Regions from separate parts of the Sphaerisporangium sp. NPDC051011 genome, predicted to be linked through region 2. Evidence: riboswitches for the same ligand, from Rfam matches in the RefSeq annotation. Region 2 holds a riboswitch; each other region holds the start of a gene.

Region 1 (3,268 bases), on a different contig from region 2:
CGTAGGAGGTCTCAAACACCCCCACAGGGGTCACAAGCAGTCACGCAAGGGTATCGATGGGTCCTTGGCGCGATCTTCGTCCAGCCTTTGCCCGCCCTCAACGATCCGGCGCCCCTGGACGAGGTCGCGTGGGCGGTCCACCGTGAAGATCGCCGCGAGACGGTCGTTTTCGGTCAGCCAGATCGCGGCCCACTTGGGGTCGGACGCCGGGTCGCCGCGCAGCACGAGGCGGGCACCGGTGTGGTGGCCGGCGTACTGGAGCATGCGGCCGAACTGCTCCGACCAGAAGTACGGGACGGGGTCGTACACGGCGGTCTGGCCGAGCAGGGTGGCCACGGCGGTCTCGGGGGCGTGCAGCGCGGTGTCCCAGTGCTCGATGCGCAGGCGGCGGCCGAAGCGGCGCGACCACCAGTTGGCGCAGTCGCCGACCGCGACGACGCGGTCCATGGACGTGCGCAGGTGCTCGTCGACCAGGACGCCGTTGTCCAGCGCGATGCCCGATCCGGCGAGCCATCCGACGGCCGGGCGCACGCCGATGCCCGTCACGACGACGTCCGCGGGGATCCAGGAGCCGTCCATCATCGCGAGCCCGCCCGGGTCGACCGAGCCGACCATGGTGCCGAGCCGCAGCTCGATGCCGGCCTCGGCGTACCAGGGCGCCGTGTGGGCGCCGATCTCGGGGCCGAGGGCGGCGGCCAGGGGCGAGGCGGCGGCCTCGACGACGGTCACCTCGCATCCCGCGCGGCGCGCCGCCGTGGCGATCTCCGCGCCGATCCAGCCCGCGCCGACGATGGCCACCCGCGTGCCGGGGGTCAGGCGCGCCCGCAGGGCCAGGGCGTCGTCGATGGTGCGCAACGTGTACTGGGGCCCCTCGCCGCGCAGCCTGATCGGGGTCGCGCCGGTGGCGATCACCAGCCCGTCGTACTCCAGCTCGCCCTCGGTCGTCTCCACGACACCCTCGCGCAGGCCCTTGGCGGCGACCTCGGTGCGCAGGTCGATGTCCAGGGCCCCGAGATCGGAGTCCACGACGGTCGAGTCCAGGTCGCCGGCCATGACGGCCTTGGACAGGGGTGGCCGATCGTAGGGGCGATGCCTCTCGTCGCCCACCAGAGTGACGCGCCCGTGGTACCCGCGCGCCCGCAGCGCTTCGACACTCCGTACGCCGGCCAGCCCGGCGCCCACCACCACGACATGATTCACAACTTGACAGTAAGCGGCGAGCCGGGTAACCCGCCAACGGCGATTTGGTAACGAATTGGCTCACTACTACACACGCGGGGTGATGAGAACGCTCAAGCGGGTGCGCAACGACGTACCAAGGCAGGAATAGGCACAGCGACAGGAATAGGCTTGTCCCGACAGACGCGCGGGAGTCCGGCGAGACCGGGCTGAGAGGAGGGCTGGCGGCCCTCGACCGCAAAGACCTGATCCGGATCATGCCGGCGAAGGGAGCGAGACCTCATGGTCGACACGGGCGCCGATAGCGGCTCAGCCGGGGCCGCGGACGTCGTGGTCGTGGGCGGCGGCATCGCCGGCCTGTCGGTGGCCTGGCGCGCCGCGGCGGCCGGGCACAAGGTGGTCGTCGCCGACCCCTCCCCCGGCTCGGGGGCCACCCACGCCGCCGCGGGCATGCTCGCCCCGGTGAGCGAGGTCACCTACACCGAGGAGCCGCTGCTGCGCCTCGGCCTGGCCTCGCTGGAGCTGTGGCCCGCGTTCGCGGCCGAACTGTCGGAGGAGTCCGGCCTGGACGTCGACCACCGCGCCGACGGCACGCTGGACGTCGCCTTCGGCGCGGACGACCTGGCCGCCCTGGACGAGCTGGCCGAGTTCATGGGCAAGCTGGACCTGCCCGTCGAACGCCTGACCGGGCGCGAGTGCCGGCGCGCCGAGCCGATGCTGGCGCCCTCGGTCCGCGGCGGGCTGCTGGCCCCGGGCGACGCGTGGGTGGACCCGCGCCGGGTCACCGCCGCCCTGCTGGCCGCGCTGTCGCGCCGGGGGGCGTCCGTGGTGCGCGAGCGCGTGGCCGGCCTCGTGGTCGAGCGCGGCGCCGCGCGCGGGGTGCTCCTGGGGGACGGGCGCGCGCTCGCCGCCGAGCGGGTCGTGCTGGCCGCCGGGGCGTGGTCGGGGACCCTTCCGGGCCTGCCGCCGGAGGTCGCGCCGCCCGTGCGCCCGGTCAAGGGGCAGATCATGCGGCTGCGCGGCGCGCCGGGGTTCCTCGGCCGCTGCGTGCGCGGGGTGGTCCACGGCTCCAGCGCGTACCTGGTGCCCCGCGGCGACGGCGAGATCGTCCTCGGCGCCACGCAGGAGGAGATGGGGTTCGACACCCGCGTGACCGCCGGCGGGCTGTGGGAGCTGCTGCGCGACGCCCGCGAGCTGGTCCCTGGCGTGACCGAGCTGGAGGTGTCCGGCCTCAGCGCGGGCCTTCGCCCCGGAACGCCCGACAACCTGCCCGTGCTCGGGGCGACGGCGATCGAGGGCCTCCTGCTCGCCTCCGGCCACCACCGCGGCGGCGTCCTGCTCGCCCCCCTGACCGCGGGCCTCCTCGCCGCCGAGCTGGACGCGACGCTCGCCGGGTCCGCGTACGAGGACGCGGCGGCGGTCTGCTCGCCGCGCCGCTTCCACCGGGCGGCGCACGGATCGGGGAACGGCACCACCGGCCACCATCGATGACCAAGGAGGGTCGGGGCGCCCCCGGTCCCCGCCAGGGATCCGCCCCGCAACCGCGATGAACGTGACGATCAACGGAAACCCCTGCCGGCTGCCCGAAGGCGCCACCGTCGCCCACGCCGTCGAGGTGCTCACCTCGGCCGTGGCGGGCGTGGCGGTGGCCCTCAACGACGAGGTGGTCCGCCGCGGCGCGTGGGGCTCCACGCCGCTGGGCGAGAACGACCGCGTCGAGGTGCTGACGGCGGTGCAGGGTGGATGACCCCCGTACGACCCAGGTGAGGACTCAGATGAGACCGGCGGGACCGGCGAGACAACGGAGGTGGCACGGATGACGAGCGTGACCGAGCCGAGGACGGCGGACGAGAAGCGCGACGCGGGCCCGGCGGACGACGCGCTGGCGCTCGGCGGCGAGAAGTTCGCCTCACGCCTCATCATGGGCACCGGCGGCGCGCCGTCGCTGGAGGTCCTGGACGAGGCGCTGGCCGCGTCCGGCACCGAGATCACCACGGTGGCCATGCGCCGGCTGGACCCCTCGGCGCGCGGGTCGGTGCTGGACGTGCTGCGCGCGCGGGGCGTCAAGGTGCTCCCCAACACCGCGGGC
Region 2 (3,268 bases):
CTGCTGCGCCTCGAAGGCGCGCCAGTGGGCCCAGCGCCAGCGTGACCAGCGCCGAGACGACGAACGCCGCCAGCGCCGCGTTCATCCACGGCTGGTGCGCGAACCCGATCGCGTCGCGCACCGCCGCCCAGGCCGCGTCCCACCAGCCCACCGTCGGCGTCACCGTCACGAGCCAGTACGCCACGAAGCCCAGCACCCACGGCACGATCATCAGCCACCGGGAGGGCGCGTCCTCCGAGGTGTCCCAGCGGCCGGCCGCGCCGAGCAGGAAGTAGTCGACGGCCAGGACGGCGAACATCGGGACGAACACCGCGCCGATCACGCCGAGGAACGCCCCGTAGGATCTGACGTCCACGAACAGGGCGACGCCCGTGGTCAACACCCCGACGCCGATCGAGAAGACGCGCCGGTCCACCCGGGGCAGCAGGTTCTGCAGCGACATCGCCGTGGAGTACACGTTGGCGAAGGACTGGTCGGCCTCGCGCAGCACCAGGACGCCGAAGAACACGGCCCCGAGGGGCACGGCCACGAACGCCTCCCAGACCCGGTCGGCGTCGTTGCCCACAAGCGACAGCGCGAGCACGCCCATCACCAGGCACGCGACCTGCGCGATCGTGTACCCGCCGACCACGCCGCCGAAGGCCGCGCGGCTGGAGCGCGAGTGCCGCGCGTAGTCGGCCGCGACCGGGACCCACGAGACCGACAGCGCGATCACGTAGTCGACGGCGGGGGCGAACGCGTCCCAGCTCCCGGCGCCGAGTGAGGGGCCCTCGCGCAGCAGCGCCACGGCAAGCCACACCATGGCGACCACCACGCCCGCCGTCACGAACCGGCGCAGCAGCCGGATCGCCCCGAGCGGGCGTATGGTCAGCGCGATCGTGAGCGCCCCCGCCGCCAGCACCCAGACCTGGTACGGAACCGCGTCGCCGAAGACGGCCTGGGCGGCGGTGGCGATCACCCACAGCTCGAAGGCGCCCCACCCGAGCATCTGCACGATGTTCAGCACGGTCGGGACGTACGACAGCCGCACGCCGAACAGGCCGCGCAGCAGAACCATCGCCGGGGCGCCGGTACGCGCCCCGGGAACGGCCGCCAGACCGACCATCACCGTGCCGACGAGGCTGCCGACGACGGCCGCGAGAACGGCCGCCGCCAGGCTCAGCGGCCGGCCGCCCAGCGGGTCGAGCAGATACAGCGCCCCGGAGAAGCCGAGCAGGCTGACCCCGAGATTGGCCCAGAACGCGCCCTGGTCGAGCGCCCCCAGCGTCTTCGGCGGAGCCTCGTCGAGGGTCAGGGGGACTTCGTCGACGATGGACGACATCGCACACTCCCTACGCCGGCATTACCCGGTCCAGGTTCATGCGGTCGGCGGTGCGCCCGGGTTTGCCGGGAACCGCCCTCTCAGCCCGGTCTCGCCCGAGCTCCCGCGGTATGGATTTTTACTGGATTATTACATCCAAGGGTCACGCGACGTACGGCTGGGCTCCGTTTTCGGCGACCATCGGCCGTCCGGCGGCGGCCCAGGAGTACATTCCCCCGTCGACGTTGACGGCCTCGCGCCCGACGTGGTTCAGCCACGCGGCGGCCTGCGCGGACCTGCCGCCGACGCGGCAGATGACGTACACCGGGACACCGGCCGGGACTTCGTCGACGCGCTGCTGCAGCGTGCCGAGCGGGATGTGGACGGCCGTCGGGGCGTGGCCCGCCTGCCACTCGTCGAGCTCGCGCACGTCGAGCAGGAAGACGTCGTCGGGCACGGCTTTGGCATCGATCTCTGGGACGGTCATGCCTTCATTGTCCCTGTTGCGCGACCATTCCGCCCGCTAACAGACCGTTGTCATCGATGACAGACCGTCGTTTTTCACGAGAAGGCAGGTCAGCGGCGCATCACGGACCTACGTGAGACCTACTTGAGCAGGCGCGACAGCCTGCGGTCGGCCAGCGGCTTGCCGCCGGTCTGGCACGTCGGACAGTACTGGAGGGAGGAGTCGGCGAAGGAGACCTCTCTGATCGTGTCACCGCAGACGGCGCATTTCTCGCCTGTACGGCCGTGAACCCGCAGACCTGACTTCTTCTCGCTCTTGAGGTCTTTCGCGGCGATGCCGTGCGCGCGCTCGACGGCCGTGCGCAACGTGTCCACGATCGCGTCGTACAGGTCCGCCACGGCCTCGTCCGTCAGCGAGCCCGCGATCTTGAAGGGGGACATCTTCGCCGCGTGCAGCACCTCGTCGGAGTACGCGTTGCCGATGCCCGCGATGACCTTCTGGTCGCGCAGCAGGCCCTTGATCTGCGTGCGGCTGCCGTTCACGATGCGCTTCAGCGTCTCGCGGGTGAACTCGGGGGTCAGCGGGTCGGGGCCGAGCGCGGCGATGCCCGGCACCTCGGCCGGGTCGCGGACGACGTACACCGCCAGCCGCTTCTGGGTGCCGGCCTCGGTCAGCTCGAACCCGGGCTGCAGGCCCTCGTCGTCGGGGGCGAACCGCACCCGTACGGCCAGCGGGCCCTTGCCGGGGCGCACCGGGCGGGCGCCGGACAGGTCGTCGCGCCAGCGGAGCCAGCCCGCCCTGGACAGGTGGGTGACGAAGTGGATGCCGTCGGCGTCGAGGTCGAGGAACTTGCCGTGCCTGGTGACGCCGGTCAGCGTCAGGCCCGGCAGGGACGTGACGGGGGGATCGACGGTCTTCAGCGCCTGGAAGGCGACGACGTCCACGGCCGCGATCGAGCGGCCGACGGCCCGCTCGCGGAGGAACTCCGCCAGCGACTCCACCTCGGGTAGCTCCGGCATGCCCTCACACTAACCTCTCACCACGCCACGAAACCGGCAGCGACCCTGAACCGGCCGGGTCGGCCCCCAGCGGGGTCCCGGCGGCCTGTGGACAACGAACTCACCTGTGGATAACCACGGCCGGCGGCGCACCGCGCGCCCGTCCGTGACCTACGGTGTCAGCAAGAACGGAAACCGCCTGGGGGCCGACCATGGACGTGACCATCGCCGAAGAGCTGCTGCTGCTCGCCTACCGCGACGACACCGGCAAACCGCTGATCGGCTCCACCGAGCTGGACGCCGGCCTCGCGGGTGCCCTGCTGGCCGATCTGTTCGTCGCCCGGCGCCTCGGCCTCGAAGGTGGCAAGGTCGTCGTCCTCGACCCCGCGCCGACCGGCGACGAGGAGCTCGACGCCGTGCTGGCCCACGTCGCCGCCGACCACGAGCGCAAGCCCGCCGCGTGGGTGTCCAAGATCAAGTCCATGGCGCTGCGCAAGCGCCTGC
Region 3 (3,268 bases), on a different contig from region 2:
CCAGGTCGGGCGGGAAGGGACCGCCATGCGCTCCTCCACCCTGTTCCAGCGGATCAACCTGCACCAGCGCCCCGCCCACGTGCGCCTCAGTGCCTCCCCCGGCGCGAAGGGCTCCCGACGTGAGCCGAACGGCCGGTGCGTGCCCCCGAGCGACTCCGTCGTGGAGTTCGGCGCCTACATCGGCGGCAAGCGTGTCGACGTCCCCGGCATCCCCGAGGCCGTCACCCTGGTTCGTGAGCACAACGCCGCCTCCGAGACCGGCGGCGCCTACGTCTGGGTCGGCCTGCACGAGCCCGATGCGCCCGAGGTCGGCTGGCTGGCCGAGATCTTCGGCCTCCACCCCCTCGCCGTCGAGGACGCCGTGAAGGCCCACCAGCGCCCCAAGGTCGAGCGCTACGGTGACTCACTGTTCGTCGTGCTCAAGACCGTCGCCTACCTCGACCACGACGAGCCGGACGACTCCCACCAGATCATCGCCACCGGCGAGATCATGGTGTTCGTCGGGTCCGACTTCGTGGTGACCGTCCGCCACGGCGAGCAGTGTCCCCTGGCCGACGTGCGCAGGCGCCTCGAAGACAAGCCGAAGCTGCTCGCGCGCGGGCCCTCCAGCGTGCTGCACGCCATCGCCGACCACGTCGTCGACAGGTACCTCTCGGTGTCCGATCTGATGCAGGCCGAGCTGGAAGAGGTCGAGGCCGCCGTCTTCGCCGACGTCAGCTCCCGCGACATCAGCCGCATCTACCAGCTCAAGCGCGAGATGATCGAGATGAAGCGCGCGGTCACGCCGTTGCAGACTCCGTTCAACGCGCTGCCCACCCGCCGCATGATCCCCTCCGAGATGCGCGAGTACTTCCGCGACGTCGTCGACCACCTCTCGCGGGTCTGCGAGCAGGTCGAGTCGTCCAACGAGCTGTGCAACTCCATCCTCCAGGCCGCGCTCGCGCGCTCCAACGCGCTCGCGAACGAGGACATGCGCAAGATCTCGGCATGGGTCGCCATCATCTCGGTCCCCACGATGATCGCCGGCATCTACGGCATGAACTTCCGCCACATGCCCGAGCTGTCCGCCATCTGGGGCTATCCGGTCGTGCTCGGCTTCATGCTCGTCGTCTGCTCGCTGCTCTACCGAGGGTTCCGCCGTAACAGCTGGCTTTGACCGTGGCCCTGACCGGGCGGCGGCGGTGCTGAACGTACCGGCCTGAACATTCCGGCCTGACTGACCGGCCCCCCGAGCCGGTCGGCGCTGGGCGTGTGGTGGCGGTGGCCGGTGTCGGCCGGTGCCGCGTCGGCCGGTGCCGCTCAGACAGGCCAGGACTCCTGGCGCCACGCGGCGTCCCAGAACATCCACTCATAGCGAGCCGTCGTGACGAAGTGCTCGAGCGCGACGGCGCGCTGCCGGGGCGTCGAGTCCGCGCCGGTACGGTCGATCAGGTCGACGACCCGGCGCACCACCTTCTGGAATGTCGGGTCCGCGTAGGCGGCGATCCACTGCGCGTACAGCGGGTCGGGCGACGACTTCGCGAGCAGCGTCTCGCCCATGCGGGCGTAGATCACGTAGCAGGGCAGCACCGCGGCCAGGGCGTCCAGGAACGAGCCCCCGTACACCGTGGCCAGCAGGTAGCTCGTGTACGCGCGGGTGGTCGGCGTGACGGGCAGCTTCTCGGCCTCCTCGGCCGAGCCGCCGAGCTGGAACATGAACTCCGAATGCATCTCCTGCTCGGTCGCGACCGCGTTCACCGCGTCGTGCGCGAACGCGCGTACGTGGTCCTCGCTGGGCGACTTCGCCGCGCACAGCGCGAGGGCCCGGGCGTAGTCGCGCAGGTAGTGGGAGTCCTGCACGACGAAGTGGCGGAACGTGTCGTGGGGCAGCGTGCCGTCGACCAGGCCCGTGATGAACGGGTGGTCGAGGATGGCCGTGAATGTGGGCTGGACGGCCTCCCACAGCTCTTCGCTGAACGGGCTGGACGACACCGTCAACGTGGCGGTGGACCCGGACGTCTCCATAGAACAGCTCCCTACGCCGGCATGACCCGGTCAGGTTCGAGCGGTCTGCGGCCGCAGCAGCCACACTCTCAGCCCGGTGCGCCGGGCTCCCGCGGTTGTCCTGGCAAGGCTAACGCGACCGTGTGATCGAGGCTAACCCAACATCGCTAACTCCGGCCCCGCAAAACCCCCAACCCACCCCCACCCCACGACTCACCCCACCAAATCACCTGACATAACCGAATACAAGCCATATCGCCCCCCAAACCAAGCAGAACCCGCCCCCACGAAGGCCAGACCGCCACCGTCGCAAGCGGGTCCCCGCTGGAACTGGTCCTCGCCTCCGCACCCGGGGGGCGCTCCGGCTCGGGCCCTGTTGTTGCCGACTGCTGATCGCTGGATGCTTCGAGTCGTCGTCCACCGGCTTCATGAGCCTCTTACGTGCCTGGCGCGATCTCGTCCCGGCTAGGAGTGGACGATGGGCGAGCTGAACATCCGTATGCAGTATCTGTGGCTCATTGTGGATGGGGTGAAGATTGTGGGCACCGTGTGCCTGATTTGCGCGCGGTCGTACCTAAATTGATTTGGCTCGATATATGAGTATTGGATTGCCTTCTGGGTGTTCGGATGATTATCTGTCGAAGTTTTGTTCGGACTTTGCCCTCCTGCTAATGTCCTGGCCATGCCCTCGTTGGAACATGAAGCATTCATTATGCTTTTCAAGAACCGCCCTGAAATGGCCGCGGAGTTGCTGGTCCGCGCCTTGGGGTTGACGCTTCCGAGCTACCGTGAGGCCAGGATCGAATCGGGTGATCTCACGCAGTGCCCACCGGTGGAGTACCAGGCGGACGCGGTGGTGACGTTCTCGGACAAAAAGCCGGTGCTCACCGTCGTGGTGGAGGTGCAACGAGGCCGTGACCACGGCAAGCGATGGAGTTGGCCGGTGTATCTGGCGGCGGTGCGGGCGCGGGCGCGCTGCCCCGCGATCCTGCTGGTCATCTGCCCTGACGCGCCCACCGCCCGGTGGTGCATGAAACCGATCGACATGGGGCATCCCGGCTGGCGGCTGGTTCCGCTGGTCGCGGGCCCGGACGCGTTCCCGACCTTGACGGACCCGGCCGAGGCGATCAATGCGCCGGAACTCGCGGTGCTGTCGGCGGTGGCCCATGGCGGCGACCTGGACGGCCAGCCGGTTCTGGAGGCCTTCCACGCCGCCCTGACCGCCCTCGATGACGAGCGGTCCCGGTTGTACGCTGACTTTGTTCTGAAGATGCTCCCTGAGCTG

Evidence for each region. Region 2 has a riboswitch for thiamine pyrophosphate ahead of AB0H21_RS38425 (cytosine permease). Riboswitches for the same ligand answer to the same signal wherever they lie in the genome.
Region 1: linked by a shared signal. The riboswitch ahead of thiO (glycine oxidase ThiO) and the one ahead of AB0H21_RS38425 (cytosine permease) in region 2 are both predicted to bind thiamine pyrophosphate.
Region 3: linked by a shared signal. The riboswitch ahead of tenA (thiaminase II) and the one ahead of AB0H21_RS38425 (cytosine permease) in region 2 are both predicted to bind thiamine pyrophosphate.

Annotation. Positions count from the first base shown of each region.
Region 1 is NZ_JBFAGG010000003.1:288,701-291,968, reverse strand. Features, by position in the region: gene AB0H21_RS08550 (FAD-dependent oxidoreductase) at 31-1,200, opposite strand; TPP riboswitch at 1,357-1,468, shown strand; gene thiO (glycine oxidase ThiO) at 1,462-2,670, shown strand; gene thiS (sulfur carrier protein ThiS) at 2,726-2,926, shown strand; gene AB0H21_RS08535 (thiazole synthase) at 2,996-3,268, shown strand, end outside.
Region 2 is NZ_JBFAGG010000026.1:62,006-65,273, forward strand. Features, by position in the region: gene AB0H21_RS38425 (cytosine permease) at 1-1,321, opposite strand, end outside; TPP riboswitch at 1,312-1,439, opposite strand; gene AB0H21_RS38430 (rhodanese-like domain-containing protein) at 1,464-1,787, opposite strand; gene AB0H21_RS38435 (DNA-formamidopyrimidine glycosylase family protein) at 1,907-2,785, opposite strand; gene AB0H21_RS38440 (GPP34 family phosphoprotein) at 2,977-3,268, shown strand, end outside.
Region 3 is NZ_JBFAGG010000008.1:166,796-170,063, reverse strand. Features, by position in the region: gene AB0H21_RS20075 (magnesium and cobalt transport protein CorA) at 26-1,156, shown strand; gene tenA (thiaminase II) at 1,300-2,004, opposite strand; TPP riboswitch at 1,996-2,108, opposite strand; gene AB0H21_RS20065 (hypothetical protein) at 2,666-3,268, shown strand, end outside.